3 regions of the Streptomyces sp. NPDC090088 genome follow, and region 1 is predicted to be linked to each of the others. Evidence: riboswitches for the same ligand, from Rfam matches in the RefSeq annotation. Region 1 holds a riboswitch; each other region holds the start of a gene.

Region 1 (5,524 bases):
CGGTCGACGTCGGACCGGGCCCCGTCGGGCACCGCCGTCAACTCGGCGCCGACGTCGGGGCAGTAGACCGTGGGCGCGGAGAGCACCTGGCCCTGCCAGGGCTGCTGGTCCGAGCCGCCCTCGGTGGCCGACGCGTAGACGTTCACCGCGACCAGTCCTCCCCCGCCGAGCATCAGCGCGACCGCTGCGAAGGTCGCGCGTCGTGCACCGGTCGGTCGTCTGCGCCTGTTGCGTCTCAAGGTCGTACTCACGGTCGTACCCCTGGGTGGTCGTGGGCGGCCGGGCATGGAAATCCCCGGCTTCATACGGACCGCGGCACCGCCGTGTTCAACGGTCCCAGAAATTCACGGTGACCTCACAGGTAGCATCATCGAGGAGTGACCATCCAACTACGGAGCGAACTCATCGGGGACCCGGATCGCGCCGCGCGATTTTTATATTTCATGGGAAACTGGTGCGAAAACGGCGGGGAGGTGACCCTGTCATGAGCGAGGCGGAGATCGACTACGCGGCGGTGTTCCAGACACTGCCCGGGATGGTGGCCCTGTTGACCCCCGAGTTGGTGTACGCGGACGCCAACGAGGAGTTCCTGCGCATGGCCGGGCGCAAGCGCGAGGACATGATCGGCCGGTATCTCTTCGACGTGTTCCCGGACAACCCGAACGACAGCACCGCGACCGGTATGCGCAACCTGGAGACCTCACTGCTGCGGGTGCTGGCCACCGGCGAGCGGGACACCATGGCCCTGCAGCGGTACGACGTGGAGCTCCCCGACCGGCCCGGGCACTGGGAGCAGCGCTACTGGAGCCCGGTGAACGTGCCGGTCCTCGGCCCGGACGGGAAGGTCGTGCTGCTGGTGCACCGGGTCGAGGAGGTCACCGAGCTGATCCGGGCGCGCCGGACCGTCGGCGACGGCCGGACCCAGGTCCTGGAGGCCGAGCTGTACCGGCGCGCGGGCGAACTGCAGGAGATCAACGAGCAGCTGCGGCAGGCGCACGCCCGGGAGCGCGAGGTGGCGGTCGCCCTCCAGGAGGCGATGCTGCCCGCTCCCCGGCAGCTGGAGCACCACCGGGCGGCCGTGCGCTACCGGCCGGCCACCGGGTCGCTGCACGTGTGCGGCGACTGGTACGACCTGGTCGACCTGGTCAGCGGCGACTGCATCGGCGTCTCGGTCGGCGACGTGGTCGGGCACGGGCTCGAAGCGGCCTGTGTCATGGGGCAGTTGCGCAGTGCGCTCAGCGCGGTCTCCCGGGTGGCCGAGGGCCCGGCGCAGGCGCTCGGCGTACTGGGGCGGTACGCGCACGTGATCGACGGCGCCGAGTCGGCCACCGCCGTGACGGCGTTCGTCGACTTCGCCCGCCACACGGTCACCTACAGCAGCGCCGGGCACCCGCCGCCCGCCCTGCTGCACCCCGGCGGACGGGTGGAACTCCTCGACCGGGCCACCGATCCCCCGCTCGACGCCCGCCCCGATCCGCTGCCGCGCCCGCAGGCCGTCACCGCGTTCGAGGACGGCGCCACCCTTGTCCTCTATACCGACGGACTCGTCGAGCGCCGCCACGAGGACATCGACACCGGGCTCGCCCGGCTCACCCGATCCCTCGCCGCGCACCGCGAGTTGGACCCCGAGGATCTCGCCGACGCCGTCCTGCGGGAGCTGCTGCCACCGGAGGGCGCGACCGACGACACCGCCCTGGTCGTCGTACGACTGTGATCGGCGGATGCGCGAAATGCCGTCCCGCGCAGCCCCATACCGAACAGTACGACGAACATCACAAATACGTATCGGACATTACGCACGTCAACCTTCACACGAGTGACACAAGTTGGCTAAGTTGACGGGTAAGCCGCTCGGCTCCCCCCGGCGAATCCCGTCGGGCCGCGCGGCCTCCGCCGAGTCCGGCGCCCTCGTGGGGCGATCCGGAGCCGGGGACCCAACCGATCACTGGGGTGAATCGGCCAACTGCCCACAGGGGCAAGGGCCGTAGGGCATACCTTCCGGATTCGACGCCCGAACCCGACAGCTAACCCGGTAGGCGGAGTACGGAAGGAGCACGACCCCCATGGCGTCCGAGAGCCGTGACGAGGTTCGACAGCGGATCAACAACCTCTACGACCAGGCCGAGAACGCCACCGGGAACTACAACGCCACCCGTGCGATGAGCGGAGGCTCGCGCTCACGCGGTGTCCCGCTGTTCAAGCGGCCCCGCCGTGACGATCCGGGGCTGGACAACATCGCGCGGGAGTGGTTCGACGGCGCGCGTTCGAGGCTGGGGCCGAGCGTCCCCGCCGCGCTGCCCTCCGACCGCATGCCCGACCGGCCCGGCCCGCGCCGGCCCGTCAGCTCCATGGCCGCCGACCTGCTCGGCCAGCTGGAGGGCTCCGGTCCGTCCCGGCTGGAGCTGACCGCGGGACCCTCGGGGCAGACCGAGATCGAGGTCGTCCGCGAACTGCCGGCGCGCCCGAAGCTGGAGCTGACGGCCGGGCCCGCCGCCGCACTGCCCGCCGGGCCGTCGAGCCCGCCCAAGGCCCTGTCCGCCGCCGCGCCGCAGCGGGCCGCGCCGGGCACCTCCAAGACCAAGAACCAGCTCAAGATCGCCAAGGCCCGCGAGCTGCTGTCCCAGCGCACCGGACAGCGTGCGGTGGCGGCGCTCGAGGCGGCCCCCGCCGCGCAGACGCAGATCTCGTGGGGCGTCACCGAGGCCCAGGCCCCGGCGCAGCAGCAGTGGGCGGCCCCCGCCATGGGCATCCCGGCCCAGCGCACCGACAGCGGCTCCTTCGGGTCCGGCGCGCCCGCCGGCCCGGGCAGGCTCCCGGCGTCGACCCCGTCGGACACCGGCACCATCCCCGTCGTGTCCCCCTCGGACACCGGCACCTTCCGCATCATGTCCCCCGGCACCGGCACCCCCCAGCGCAGGAACCCGGCAGGCGCCGGCGCGTCCCGCGTCATGGCCCCCGGCGGTGCGGGCACGCCCCAGCCGATGCCCCCGATGGACGCCGCCGCCTCCCGCGTCATGAGCCCGGGCAGCGCCCCCGCTACCCAGGTCATGCCTCCGGTGGACATGGGCGCCTCGCGCGTCATGAGCCCAGGCGGCGCGGCCGCGACTCAGGTCATGCCCACGGTGGACACGGGCGCCTCCCGCGTCATGAGCCCGGGCAGCGCCGGCGCGCCGCAGCCGATGCCCCCGATGGACCTCGGCGCCTCCCGGGTGATGAGCCCGGGCAGCGCCCCCGCGACGCAGGCCATGCCTCAGATGGACATGGGCGCCTCGCGCGTCATGAGCCCGGGCAGCGCGGTCGCGCCCCAGGCCATGCCCCAGATGGACACCAGCGGCTCCCGGGTCATGGCCCCGGGCGGTACGGGTGCCTTCCCTGCCGCCGGGTCCATGGACATGGGCGGCGTCCCGACCCCGGCGCCGGGGGACACCGGTTCCTTCCGCATCATGACCCCGGGCGCCACGGGCTCGTTCCCGATGCCGACGTCGCCCGACGCGGGTGCCTACCCGGGCGCGGGCCCGTCGGAGCCGGCCGCCGCGTATGCCGCTGCGGCACCCGCCGCGCCCATGTCGGCCCCGATGGACGCCGGGGCCTTCCAGGCCATGGCGCCCAACGCGACCGCCGCCTACGCGAGCGCGCCCCCGGCCGCGGCCGACCTCGGCTACGCGGTCGCCGCCGACCCCGGCTACCCGGCCGCCGCGTACGCCGCGGCTGCCCCCGCCGCCGCCATGGCCGCCATGCCGCAGGCCGACCTCGGCACCGGGGCCTACTTCGCGGCGCCCGGCGCCGACCTGGGCGGCTACGCCGTCGGTATGCAGCCCCCGGCCGCCGCCTACGCCGCCGCCCCGGCGCCGGTCGCGCCCGCCGCGCCGATGCCCACGGCGGTGCCGGACCCGCCGTGGGCGACGATGGCGTACGCCACGGCACCGACCGCGCCCGTCGTGCCGATGGCCACCGCCGCCCCGGTCGCCACGGCTCCGCTCCCCACCACCCCGCTGCCGACCGCACCCCCTGCCGCCACCGGCGCCTTCGCCGCCGCCGTCGGCTTCCCCCAGCAGGCCGTCGCCCCGGCCGAGCCGGGCAAGGCCATGAAGGCGCTGGCGTTCGCGCAGGCGCAGATCGGGCGGCCGTGCGTCTGGGGGGCGACCGGCCCGGAGTCGTACGACTGCTCCAGCCTGACCCAGGCGGCCTGGCGCGCCGCCGGGGTGACGCTGCCGCGCAGCGCGGCGGACCAGGCGTTCGCCGGCACCCCGATGACACTGGCCGCCGTGGAACCGGGCGACCTGGTCTTCTTCTTCGACAACGACAGCCACGTCGGGATCTACGCGGGTGGCGGCATGATGATCCACGCGCCGAGCCCGGGCGCGTCGATCCGCGAGGAGTCGATCTACAACGCCGGGGAGTCGGCGATCCACCGGGTGGTCCGCCCGGCCTGACCCCCTGCCCGCCGAGGTCAGACCCTCCGGCGCCGCGAGCGCCAGCTCTCGTGGTGGTCCAGGAGGGTCTCCTCGACCGGCCGGTAGACCAGGCCCAGTTCGCGCACGCTCCGGCCGTTGTCGACGCGGAAGCGGATGCCGAGGTGCTTGGCGATGTAGTCCTGGGTGAGGCCGAAGAGCGGGCCGAGGACCCGTACCGGACCGTGCGGGAGCGCGGTGCGGGGCAGGCGCGGGTCCCACCGGTGGCGGGTGCGGATGATCCGGGACATCTCGTGGAACGAGGTCATCGTCTCGTTGGCCACGATGTAGCGGCCCCCGGCCGCCGGGTTCTCCGCCGCCGCGATGTGCGCGTCGGCCACGTCGCGGACGTCCGCGGTGGTGAAGCTGAAGTCCGGGGCGCCGTAGCAGAAGTAGCCCTTGAACAGCTCGTCCAGCAGGAACAGGCTGCCGGACTCGGAGGCGGGCGTGAGGGAAGGGCCCAGTATCAGGCCGGGGTTGATCGAGACCATGCGCCAGCGGTCCTGGGCGGCCTCGGCGTCCCAGGCGGCGCGTTCGGCGACCGTCTTGGCGTAGTGGTACGGGTTGTTCGCCACCGTGCTGCTGGTGTTGAAGTACTTCTCGGTGAGCAGCTGACCGGCCATCTCGCGAACGTCCGCGTAGTCGCCGAAGATCGCGCCCACGGTGGAGGTGAAGACCAGGGTCTCCACCTCCGGGGTCCGCTCCACGGCGCCGAGCACATTGCGGGTGCCGAGCAACGCCGGGTCCACCAGGTCCCGTTGGCCGTCCTTGATCCGCTCCGGCATCAGGAACGGCGAGGCCACGTGGAAGACGGCCGCGCAGCCGCGGAACGCCTCGTCGAAGGAGCCCTCCGTCAGCAGGTCGGCCTCGAACAGGGCGAGCCGACCGGGGAAGGCCTCCTGGAGCTCCCACAGGGGCCGCACCTTGGGCGCGTCGGAGGCGCTGCGGACGGTGGCGTGGACCCGGTACCCCCGCTCCAGCAGCCGCCGTACCAGATGGCTGCCGACGAACCCGCTGCCGCCGGTCACCGCGACGGCCGTCTCCCCGCGTGCGTCCACGCCCTCACCCCTCGC
Region 2 (5,524 bases), on a different contig from region 1:
GCCGGCGTCCCGGAGGTTGCCGAGGACGCTGCGGCCGACCCCGCCGGGTGCGCGGCCGACGCCGATCACCGCCACGGAGCCGGGTGCCAGCAGCCGTCGTACCGAACGGGCCTCCGCGCGCTGCTCGCGCGCCCGCTGGACGGCGACGGAGCGGTCCGTGGGCTCCAGGTCGAACTCCAGGCGGACGACACCGTCCTCGAAGCTGCGCTGCTGGGTGTAGCCGGCGTCCGTGAACACCTTGATCATCTTGGAGTTGGCGGGCAGCACCTCGGCCGCGAACCGGCGGATGCCGCGCTCGCGCGCGACGGCGGCGATGTGCTCCAGGAGGGCGGAGGCGACCCCGCGGCCCTGGTGGGCGTCCTGGACGAGGAAGGCGACCTCGGCCTCGTCGGCGGGGGCCGAGGCGGGCATTCCGTCGGTGCCAATGCGGTCATAGCGTACGGTTGCGATGAACTCGCCGCCGATGGTGGCCGCGAGTCCCACCCTGTCCACAAAGTCGTGGTGCGTGAAGCGGTGGACGTCCTTGGCGGAGAGCCTGGGGTACGGCGCGAAGAAGCGGTAGTACTTCGACTCGTCCGAGACCTGCTCGTAGAAGCTGACCAGCCGGTCGGCGTCGTCGACGGTGATGGGCCGGATGCGCGCGGTGCCGCCGTCGCGCAGTACCACGTCCGCTTCCCAGTGGGACGGGTACTCGTGCCGGTCCTGCGGGTCCGCCGGGGTCTGCATGGGCCCCAGAGTACGGCTCGCGTACGACAACGGCGCGAGGCAGTCTGTGCAGGACGGAAGTCGGACCGAGGCCGCGGTCCGACGACACACCCGGAGGGGGCCCATGCCCGCTCCGGGGATGCTTCACGATATGGGAAACTGGTCTAGACAACCCTGAAAACCGAAGGGCAGCATCACATGGCTGAGCGCCGCGTCAACGTCGGCTGGGCCGAGGGCCTCCACGCCCGCCCCGCTTCCATCTTCGTCCGAGCCGCCACGGCCGCAGGCGTCCCGGTGACGATCGCCAAGGCCGGGGGCAACCCCGTCAACGCGGCCTCCATGCTGGCCGTCCTGGGCCTGGGCGCCCAGGGCGGCGAGGAGATCGTGCTCGCCTCCGAGGCCGAGGGCGCGGACGCCGCCCTCGACCGCCTGGCCAAGCTGGTCGCCGAGGGTCTCGAGGAGCTCCCCGAGACCGTCTGAGCGCCGTAGCGCCCGCACGGCCGAGGCCGCGCCACCCCTGCGGGGGCGGCGCGGCCTCGTCGTCTCCGCGCCGGCCCCGGCATGTGCCGGGAATTCATGACAGCCGCCCGTGACTTTACGACGGGTCCGCACGGGTTCATTCGGGAGCCTGCCCTCAGCCATTTCGACGGGCACGCCGACGACACGCCACCGGAATTCCCGGAGCGTGTGAATTCGGGCAGCGGAAATACACCTCCACCGAATAACACCTCTTTGTATACGGCGCGCGTGTTAATGCCGCAGGCCCGACATGTTTACGGAGTGTTGCGAAGTCCTCACACCGTTCGCCCGTTCGGTGCCGCCGGAAAAGCGCAGCCGGTGCGCGGCCGCCGAGCGCTCGGTGTGCAGCGCGGTGATCGCCCGCGCGCGCTCGCCGTCGCCGCGGGTGACCGCGTCCACGATGGCGCCGTGCTCGGCCCACGACTCGACCGGGTTGGCGGGCGCGTCGACGGCGTACATCCAGGCGATCTTGTGCCGCAGCTGGGTGAGGGTCGAGGTCAGGGCGTGGCTGCCGGTGGCCTGGGCGAGCGTCTCGTGGAACCAGCCGCCCAGCGAGCGCAGGTCCTCGCTGCTGCCCCGGCGGGCCCGTTCCTGGCCCAGCCTGACGAGTCCGCGCAACACCTTCAGGTGGGCCTCGGTGCGGCGCTGGGCGGCCCGGGAGGCGCCCAGCGGCTCCAGCAGCAGGCGCATCTCCAGCAGGTCGGCGGCCTCCTGCTCGCTCGGTTCGGCGACGCACGCGCCCGCGTGCCGGCGCGTGACCACGAAGCCCTCGGCCTCCAGCGTGCGCAGGGCCTCGCGGACGGGGACGCGCGAGACGCCGTAGCGGCGGGCCAGGAGTTCCTCGGTGAGCCGGCTGCCGCGCTCGTAGACACCCGCGACGATGTCGTCCCGGATCGCCGTGCATACCGAGTGCGCCGGAATACGCATGACCGACCTCCGCCTTAATCCCCGTGAAACGCCGCCGAGTGGCGCCCGTTCCGTGACTCTATTGCAATGAGCGGGAATTTCCGACGGGGGGCCGGATTCCATGGATATATTTTGGACAGCAAGGGCGCGAAAACGGCGAAAGCCCCGGCTCGGGAGCCGGGGCTTCGGAAGATCTCGCGGTGCTCACACCGTCCGCGTCAGACGTTCACGCCGTGCTTGCGGAGGTAGGCGACCGGATCGACGTCCGAGCCGTACTCGGGGGTCGTGCGGGCCTCGAAGTGGAGGTGCGGGCCGGTCGTGTTGCCCGTGGACCCGGAGAGGCCGATCTGCTGGCCCGGGGTGACCTGCTGGCCCACCGAGACGCCTATGGACGACAGGTGGCCGTACTGGGTGTACATGCCGTCGGCCATCTTGATGACGATCTGGTTGCCGTAGGCCCCGCCCCAGCCGGTGGAGACGACCGTGCCGGTGCCGACGGCGTGCACGACCGTGCCACTGGCCGCGTGGAAGTCGATGCCGGTGTGGGCGCCCGAGGACCACAGGGAGCCGCCGGTCTTGTAGCCGGTGGAGACGTACGAGTCGGAGATCGGCGCGACGAAGGCGTTGAGGCGCTTGCGCTCGGCCTCCCGCGCGGCGCGCGCCTTGGCCGCGCGCTCCTTCTTCACCTCCGCGACGGCCTTCTTGCGCGCGGCCTCCTCGGCGGCCTTGCGGTCGGCGGCGGCCTGCTGCGCGGCGGCCTGGGCGTCGATCTGGTCGGCGACCGTGTCGCTGACCGTGATGACCGGGGTGAGGCCGGTCTGCTCGACGGAGTTCTCGGCGGCGAGCGCCGGGGCTGCGGAGACGGTGCCGAGGACACCCGTGGTGGTGAGAGCCGCGATACCGGCGGCCTGCGCGGTGGTGCGCTTCACCCGGCCGGGACGACGGTGCTTCCCGGAGGCGCACATGAACGCCATGTAGAGGCTGGTCCTTTCCTTCCCTCTCGCCTACCGGGTTAGCTGACGGGTTCGGAGCAGGAAGGTCTCCTACGGGCCCCCTCGCGGCTCGCGCGGGCGCCCGATTCACCCCAGGGACGACGTGGGTCCCCGGCTCCCCTGGCTCGCGCCGTACGGGGACTCGGCGATGGCTGTCCGGTGCCGCGGACGCGGCGCACTGCCTGACGGACAGCCCGGAAGAACCTATGAGGGCAGGCTTTCAATGCCCAAACGGATCACGGTTTTTGTAGCGCATCCCACAGGGCAGACAGGCAACCTCCGCCCCAATTCGGACATTTAAGGGCCCTGGTGACACCACGGTCACCAGGGCCCTCGCACGCGCGCGTGTCCGCCGTCCGGCTACTCGGCGGCGACGACCGTGACGGTCCCGATCCCGAGGGCCTCGACGGGCTCCTTGATCTGCGCCGCGTCACCGACGAGGACGGTCACCAGACGGTCCACCGGGAAGGCGTTCACGACGGCCGCGGTGGCCTCCACGGTGCCGGTGGCGGCCAGTTGCCGGTAGAGCGTGGCCTGGAAGTCGTCGGGCAGGTGCTGCTCGACCTGGTCGGCCAGGGTGCCCGCGACGGCCGCCGCCGTCTCGTACTTGAGCGGCGCCACGCCGACGAGGTTCTGCACGGCCACATCGCGCTCGGCGTCCGTGAGGCCCTCGGCGGCGAGAGTGCGCAGCACCGTCCACAGGTCCTGGAGGGCGGGACCGGTGTTCGGGGTGTCCACGGAGCCGCTGATGGCGAGCATCGAGGCGCCGGTGCCGTCGGGGGCGGAGCGCAGGACCTGGCCGAAGGAGCGGACTCCGTAGGTGTAGCCCTTCTCCTCACGCAGGACGCGGTCCAGGCGCGAGGTGAGGGTGCCGCCCAGGCAGTAGGTGCCGAGCACCTGGGCGGGCCAGACCCGGTCGTGCCGGTCGGGGCCGACGCGGCCGATGAGCAGCTGCGTCTGGACGGCGCCGGGGCGATCCACGATGACGACCCGGCCGTTGTCGTCGGCGGTGACCGGCGGCACGGGGCGGGGCTGCCCGGTGGAGCCGCTCCAGGCGCCCAGGGTCTCGCCGAGCAGCTCGTCCAGGTCGATGCCGGTGAGGTCGCCGACGACGACCGCGGTAGCGGTGGCGGGCCGCACATGACGGTCGTAGAACGCGCGGACGGCGGCCGCGTCGATCTTCTCGACGGTGTCCTCGGTGCCCTGGCGCGGACGGGACATCCGCGCGGTCGACGGGAAGAGCTCCTTGTAGAGCTCCTTGGCGGCGCGGCGGCTGGGGTTGGCCAGCTCGTGCGGGATCTCGTCGAGGCGGTTGCGGACCAGCCGCTCGACCTCGCTGTCGGCGAAGGCGGGCGCCCTGAGGGCGTCGGAGAGCAGCCCGAGGCCCTTGGCGAGGCGGGAGGCCGGGACCTCCAGGCTGATCCGGACGCCGGAGTGGTCGGCGTGCGCGTCGAGGGTGGCGCCGGCCCGCTCCAGCTCGGCGGCGTACTCCTCGGCCGAGTGCTTGTCGGTGCCCTCGGAGAAGGCGCGCGCCATGATCGTGGCCACGCCGTCCAGGCTGGCCGGTTCGGCGTCCAGGGGCGCGTCCAGGAGCACCTCGACGGCGACGACCTGCTGGCCGGGGCGGTGGCAACGCAGCACGGTCAGGGCGTTGTCCAGGGTGCCGCGCTCGGGGGCCGGGAAGGCCCAGGGCCTGGCCTCGCCCGGCTGGGGCTGCGGGTGGAAGTCCATGCTGGCGAGCTCGGTCACTTGGCCGTCTCCTCGTTCTCGTTGCCGGCCGCTACGGTCGCTTCCTGCTCCGGGTCCTCGCCGCGCCCCGCCTCCTCGGTGTGCTCCGCGGACTCCTCGGACAGCGGCTCGTAGACGAGCACCGCGCGGTTGTCGGGGCGCAGGCGGGCCTTGGCGACCTCCTGGACCTCCTCGGGGGTGACCGTCAGGACGCGCTGGACGGCGGTCAGGGCGAGCTGCGGGTCGCCGAACAGGACGGCGAACCGGCACAGTTCGTCCGCGCGGCCCGCGACGGTGCCCAGCCGGTCCAGCCACTCACGCTCCAACTGGGCCTGGGCGCGCTCCATCTCCTCGGGCGTGGGGCCCTCCGCGGCGAACCGGGCGAGCTCCTCGTCGATGGCGGTCTCGATGACCGGCACCTCGACGTCACCGGAGGTCTTCACGTCCAGCCAGCCCAGGGAGGGCGCCCCGGCGAGCCGCAGCAGGCCGAACCCGGCCGCGACGGCCGTACGGTCGCGCCGGACCAGGCGGTTGTACAGGCGGGAGGACTCGCCGCCGCCGAGGACGGTGAGAGCCAGGTCGGCCGCGTCGGACGCGCGCGTGCCGTCCTCCGGGAGCCGGTAGGCGGCCATCAGCGCCCGCGAGGGGACCTCCTCCACGACGACCTCGCGCAG
Region 3 (5,524 bases), on a different contig from region 1:
GGTCCACGTCCCGGTCGGTCGGACCGCGCCCGGACGCCACCAGGCAGACCCGCTTGGCGCCCCCGGCGAGGCCCGCGGCGGCCGCCTTGGAGGCCTCGTCGGGTTTCAGCCAGGAGTACTTCAGGATCCCGGTCGTGGAGCCGAGGCGCTGCGAGCAGTAGGAGCAGTCCTCCGGGCACAGACCGGACTTGAGGTTGACCAGGTAGTTGAGTTTCACGCGCCGGCCGAACCACTGCCGGCGCACCTTGCCGGCCGCGGCCACCACATCGAGCACGTCGTCGTCGGAGGTCGCCAGAACGGCGAGCGCTTCCTCGCGGGTCGGCAGCTCGCGCCGAAGCCCCTTGTCCACCAGCGTGTTCAGCAGGTCCATGAGAGCCGATCCTGTACTACGAGGCTGCTCCGGGCCAAGGAGAGTTTGCACAACCCTGTCAGTTCGACGTGTGGGTATTGCCACACAGTGCGTGACCGGTCGTCCCGCTAGGGTCTGTCCACTGCCTACAAAATCACCGGAGGGGTCATGGCGTTCGGCTGGATCGACGGACAGGCGGAACAGCGCCGCCGCGCCGGACTCGTACGGACCCTGCGCCCCCGCCCCGCCGACTCGCCGCTGCTGGACCTGGCGAGCAACGACTACCTGGGCCTCGCCCACCACCCGGAGATCGCCGCGGGCGCCGCCGAGGCGGCCCGGACCTGGGGCGGCGGCTCCACCGGCTCCCGGCTGGTGACCGGCACCACCGAGCTCCACACCGAGCTGGAGCGCGAGCTGGCCGAATTCAGCGGGTTCGAGGCGGCCCTGGTCTTCTCCTCCGGCTACGCCGCCAACCTGGCTGCCGTCACCACGCTCGGCCCGCACGGCTCCCTGATCGTCTCCGACGCGCTCAACCACGCCTCCCTGATCGACGGCTGCCGGCTGGCCCGGGGCACCACCCAGGTCGTCGGACACGCCGACCCGGACGCCGTGCGCAAGGCGCTCGGCACCCACGAGGGACCCGCGGTGGTCGTCTCCGACACGGTGTTCTCGGTGGACGGCGACGCGGCGCCGCTGGCCGGGCTGGCCGCGGCGTGCCGGGAGCGCGGCGCCGGGCTGCTCGTCGACGACGCGCACGGGCTCGGGGTCCTCGGGGACGGCGGGCGGGGAGCCGCGTACGCGGCCGGGCTCTCCGGCGCCGACGACGTGGTCGTCACGGCGACCCTCTCCAAGTCGCTGGGCAGCCAGGGCGGGGTCGTGTTCGGACCGGCCCGGGTGATCGACCACCTGGTCAACGCGGCCCGCACCTTCATCTTCGACACCGGCCTGGCCCCCGCCGCGGCGGGGGCGGCCCTCGCGGCCCTGCGGCTGCTGCGACGCGAGCCCGGGCGGGCGGCCCGGGCCCGCGAGGTGGCCGCCGACCTGCACGCACGGCTGACCGCCGCGGGCCTGGAAGCGGTACGGCCGGACGCCGCGGTGGTCTCCGTGCGGGCACCGTCCCCGGAGGGGGCCGTGCGTTGGGCGGCCGACTGCCGTACGGCAGGCCTGGCCGTGGGCTGCTTCCGTCCGCCTTCCGTGCCGGACGGCATCTCACGGCTGCGGCTGACCGCCCGCGCGGACCTCTCCGGGGCCGAGATCGAACGCGCTGTACGTGTGATCGGCGAAACACGACCATGAGTCGGCGTGACACGGCCGGGCTGCGCTCGGATGCGGATACGGAGTCGATTACGGATTCGGTTGCATACTGATCAGTTTTGTTCGCAACCTGATCAGCGGGGAGCGCTGATCAGTCGCTGACCGCGGCCACGAAACTCGCCCAGCTCTCGGGGGAGAAGAGCAGCGCGGGTCCGGCCGGGTTCTTGGAGTCGCGTACGGCGAGCAGTCCGGCCGGTGGGCCGGAGTGCGGCCGTGCCGTCTCCACGCAGTTGTTCGCACCGGTGCTGTAGCTGCTGCGCAGCCACCGCAATCCGTGCAGATCAGCACTTGAAGGTACGTTCCGAGGCAGTGCAGTCATGGTGCCTCCTTACGCGCCGTCCTGTATCCCGGCGATGTAATCCAACGAGTCCTCGGGCGAAAGGGCGTGGATCTGAAGGGTGTTGAAGGCCTCCGCGTAGGCCTGGAGGTCTTCTTTCCGCTCCAGGTAGAGGCTACTCGTCAACTGGTCGAGAACAACCACATCCAGATCAGAAGTGCTCGGAAATGAGAAGATTACGAAAGGCCCGGTGATGCCGATATGCGCCCCCGCCGCGAACGGCAGTACCTGGAGCCGTACCTGGGGCAGCCGGGCCGCCTCCATCAGCCGCGCCAGCTGCCGTGTCATCACCCCCGGACCGCCGACCTCCCGGCGCAGCACCGCCTCGTCGAGTACCGCGCTGAGCTCCAGCGGCGGGTCGTTGCGCAGCACGTCCTGCCTGGCCAGACGTACCTCCACCAGGGCGTCCAGGGCCTCGTCGTCGAGCCCGTCGGCGGCCACCCGGGTCACGGCACGCGCGTACTCGGGGGTCTGCAGCAGCCCCGGGACGACCAGGGTCTCCAGCGTGCGCATCGCCCCGGCCTGCGATTCCAGGCTGATGAAATCCCGGTAGGCGGGCGGCAGCACCCCCCGATAGGCGTGCCACCAGTGGTGCCGCCCGGCCGTGTCCTCGGACCCCGCCAACACCAGCAGCAACTCCCGCAGTTGCCCTTCGACCACTCCGTAGGCGTCGAGGAGTAACCGCACATCGGCCGGTTTCACACCGCTGGCGCCGGTCTCGATCCGGCTCACCTTCGACTGATGCCAGCCCACCAGACGGGCGGCCTCACCGCTCGTGAGACCCGCACCGGTGCGCAGCATGCGCAGTTCGGCGCCCAGTTTCCGGCGGCGTACCGCGGGACCGTTCTGCATGGGCTACTCCTTACTCCTTCCGAGCCGCCCAAATACGGTCTGAGGTCGCAGAGTTCACCGCTTCGAGCGACAGATATATGCATATCTTGGTGGATCGCTCCCCGTGACCGGCCCGGTAATGGCAGTCTGACGAAGAAGCACCAGTCCGGGACCGTACTCGAACCTTCCGCACCGTGTCGGACTCCGGTCCCGAGGAAAGGGACGACCTCGCCATGGCAGACCATCTGGAAGCATCCGTCACTCTGCCGAGCGATCCCGCCTCGGTCTCCACGGCCCGCTCCTACGTGCTGGACGTCCTCGCGGAGTGGGGACTGCCACCGGAGACGGAGACCGCGGACACCATCCGCCTCATCGTCTCCGAACTCGCCACCAACGCCGTACAGCACACCTTCGGACAGTCACCCACCTTCACGGTGGACATGATCCTCGACCGTGACGAACACCTGCGCATCGGCGTCACGGACAGTCATCCGCGATTCCCCAAGAGACTTCCCGCCGCGGTCCAGCAGGACAACGGCCGCGGCATGGTCATCATCCGCTGGCTGACCGCCGAATGCGGCGGCAAACTCCGCGTACGCCCCACCCGCGAAGGCGGCAAGACCGTCTCCATCGAACTCCCCTGGACCGTCCCGGCCGGCACCGTCACCGCCGCCGGCCAGCAGGAACCGTAGCCCCGGGTTCCCGCCGGCCGACCGGTGGGCGCGTCAGCTGACGCGGCCGTACCAGACGCTCTTCGTCCAGATCTTCTGGAGCTTGACCACGTCCCCGGTCTTCGGGGCGTGCCAGATCTTTCCCTTCCCGGCGTAGATGCCGACGTGGTAGACGCTGGAACCCGAGTGGAAGAAGACCAGGTCCCCGGCCTTGCGGTTGCCGGCCGAGATGTGACGGGTCTTGTTGTACTGCTGGGCCGCCGTACGGGGCAGCTTCTTGCCCGCCTTCTTGAACGAGTACAGCGTCAGCCCGGAGCAGTCGAACCGGTTCGGACCGGTGGCGCCCCACCTGTAGGGCTTGCCCTTCTTGGACGCGGCGACCTGAAGCGCCTTGGTCCCCATCGTGGCGGCCGAGGCGTCGGAGGCGACCCCCGGGATCACGATCGAGCCGCCGACGGCGGCGATCGTCAGCGCCGAGGCCGTACCGGCCCGGACCATGAGCGACGGAACGCGATTGAGCGCGGTCATGCGCAACCCTTCGTCAGCCGCCTGTGAAGGATGACCTGTCGGATTCGGGCTGGCGAAGTTGCCCGGCCGTGTCGCCACGGCTTCACCCCAAGGGCTGCTCGGCCCGGTCATGGTGTGACCGTCCCGGCGACCCGTCGTGCTTGGGTCCTCCACTCCTGCCGATGCACTTCTGTCGACGGGTCAATCCGGGCGGCGGCAGGACTCGGCGTCCGCCCGGACCGCCCCGCCGCTGTGGCGGGGGCTTGTCGTCAGACAGGGATCTTCACTCACACGTGTCCGAAAATCCCAATGGAATCGGGGATTTGTGGGGTTACTCACCACCCACCCGTTCGGGTGGACAGTACTGTGTTCGATTCATCGTCAACTGCCCTGCGTAGCCCCGGACCTGCGGAGAAGCGCTCGGCGGGCATCCTCGAACGGGCGTACCGAGCGGGCCTGTCGGTCAGGTAAAACCACGCCATGCTCCGCCGAACGGGGGTAACCCCGTTGGGCCGTTTCAACTCCGGCGCGGACAGGGCGTCGACGCGCCCCGCCCGGCCTCTGCGGCGGTCACCGTACGCAGTCCGGCGGGAGTACGACGCGAGCGGTCCGGCGCTCGCCGTCGAGCACCCGCAACGCGCGTGCCAGCGTGTCCCCGTGCAGCTCCGTCTCGCCCCGCCCGTGCATCAGGGCCAGCGCGTCACGCAGCTCGGACGCGGCGCGCACCAGCGCCTGCGCGGCGCGCAGCCCGCGGTACGTGTCCTCGTTCTGCGCCGGGTTGATCCGGCCCAGCAGGTCGACCACGTCCAGGTAACGGTCGATCAACTCGCCCTCGGCGCGGGTCAGCGCGGGCAGCGGCGGCAGTTCCGGTGGCAGCATCGCCGGATCACCCCGCGTCCGGCAGGCCGGGCGAGGTCCGGTGGGTGGGTACGACCCGGTCCACCAGCCCGTACGCCAGCGCCTCCCGCGCGTCCAGCACCAGGTCCCGCTCCAGGTCCTGGTGGATCTGCTCGGGGGTGCGCCCGGTGTGCCGGACCAGCATCGTTTCGAGCATCGCGCGGACCCGCTCCAACTCCGCCGCCCGGATGACCAGATCACTCGGCTGGCCCCGTACCGGTTCGGGCAGCGAGGGCTGCTGGAGCACGACACGGGCGCCCGGCAGCGCGGACCGCTTGCCCGGCGTGCCGGCCGCGAGCAGCACGGCGGCGGACGCCCCGGCCTGCCCCAGGCAGATCGTCTCCACGTCACAGGTGACGTACTGGACCGTGTCGTAGATCGCGGCCATCGCGCTGAACGACCCGCCCGGAGAGTTGATGTACAGCGAGATGTCCCGCTCCGGAGCCGCGTGTTCCAGATACATCAGCTGCGCCATCACGTCGTTGGCGGAGGTCTCGTCCACCGGCGTGCCCAGGAAGACGATCCGCTCCTCCAGCAGCTTCGAGTACGGATCCAGGGTGCGCTGCCCGGAGCTGGTGCGTTCGGTGAACTCGGGCAGGACATAGCGGGCGGACGGTC

What was found. Region 1 has a riboswitch for cyclic di-AMP ahead of ACIPSJ_RS20865 (NlpC/P60 family protein). Riboswitches for the same ligand answer to the same signal wherever they lie in the genome.
Positions count from the first base shown of each region.
Region 2: linked by a shared signal. The riboswitch ahead of ACIPSJ_RS36290 (M23 family metallopeptidase) and the one ahead of ACIPSJ_RS20865 (NlpC/P60 family protein) in region 1 are both predicted to bind cyclic di-AMP.
Region 3: linked by a shared signal. The riboswitch ahead of ACIPSJ_RS43550 (C40 family peptidase) and the one ahead of ACIPSJ_RS20865 (NlpC/P60 family protein) in region 1 are both predicted to bind cyclic di-AMP.

Region 1 covers NZ_JBIVDZ010000004.1:152,384-157,907, forward strand. Annotated here, with positions in the region: gene ACIPSJ_RS20855 (DUF1996 domain-containing protein) at 1-173, opposite strand, end outside; gene ACIPSJ_RS20860 (PP2C family protein-serine/threonine phosphatase) at 485-1,714, shown strand; cyclic di-AMP (ydaO/yuaA leader) riboswitch at 1,882-2,055, shown strand; gene ACIPSJ_RS20865 (NlpC/P60 family protein) at 2,064-4,433, shown strand; gene ACIPSJ_RS20870 (NAD-dependent epimerase/dehydratase family protein) at 4,451-5,509, opposite strand.
Region 2 covers NZ_JBIVDZ010000008.1:530,125-535,648, forward strand. Annotated here, with positions in the region: gene ACIPSJ_RS36275 (GNAT family N-acetyltransferase) at 1-726, opposite strand, end outside; gene ACIPSJ_RS36280 (HPr family phosphocarrier protein) at 904-1,185, shown strand; gene ACIPSJ_RS36285 (GntR family transcriptional regulator) at 1,456-2,151, opposite strand; gene ACIPSJ_RS36290 (M23 family metallopeptidase) at 2,349-3,104, opposite strand; cyclic di-AMP (ydaO/yuaA leader) riboswitch at 3,117-3,280, opposite strand; gene ACIPSJ_RS36295 (M16 family metallopeptidase) at 3,483-4,871, opposite strand; gene ACIPSJ_RS36300 (pitrilysin family protein) at 4,868-5,524, opposite strand, start outside.
Region 3 covers NZ_JBIVDZ010000011.1:284,072-289,595, reverse strand. Annotated here, with positions in the region: gene bioB (biotin synthase BioB) at 1-370, opposite strand, end outside; gene ACIPSJ_RS43570 (8-amino-7-oxononanoate synthase) at 518-1,645, shown strand; gene ACIPSJ_RS43565 (DUF397 domain-containing protein) at 1,755-1,982, opposite strand; gene ACIPSJ_RS43560 (helix-turn-helix transcriptional regulator) at 1,992-2,852, opposite strand; gene ACIPSJ_RS43555 (ATP-binding protein) at 3,065-3,523, shown strand; gene ACIPSJ_RS43550 (C40 family peptidase) at 3,557-4,030, opposite strand; cyclic di-AMP (ydaO/yuaA leader) riboswitch at 4,034-4,218, opposite strand; gene ACIPSJ_RS43545 (hypothetical protein) at 4,580-4,888, opposite strand; gene ACIPSJ_RS43540 (ATP-dependent Clp protease proteolytic subunit) at 4,896-5,524, opposite strand, start outside.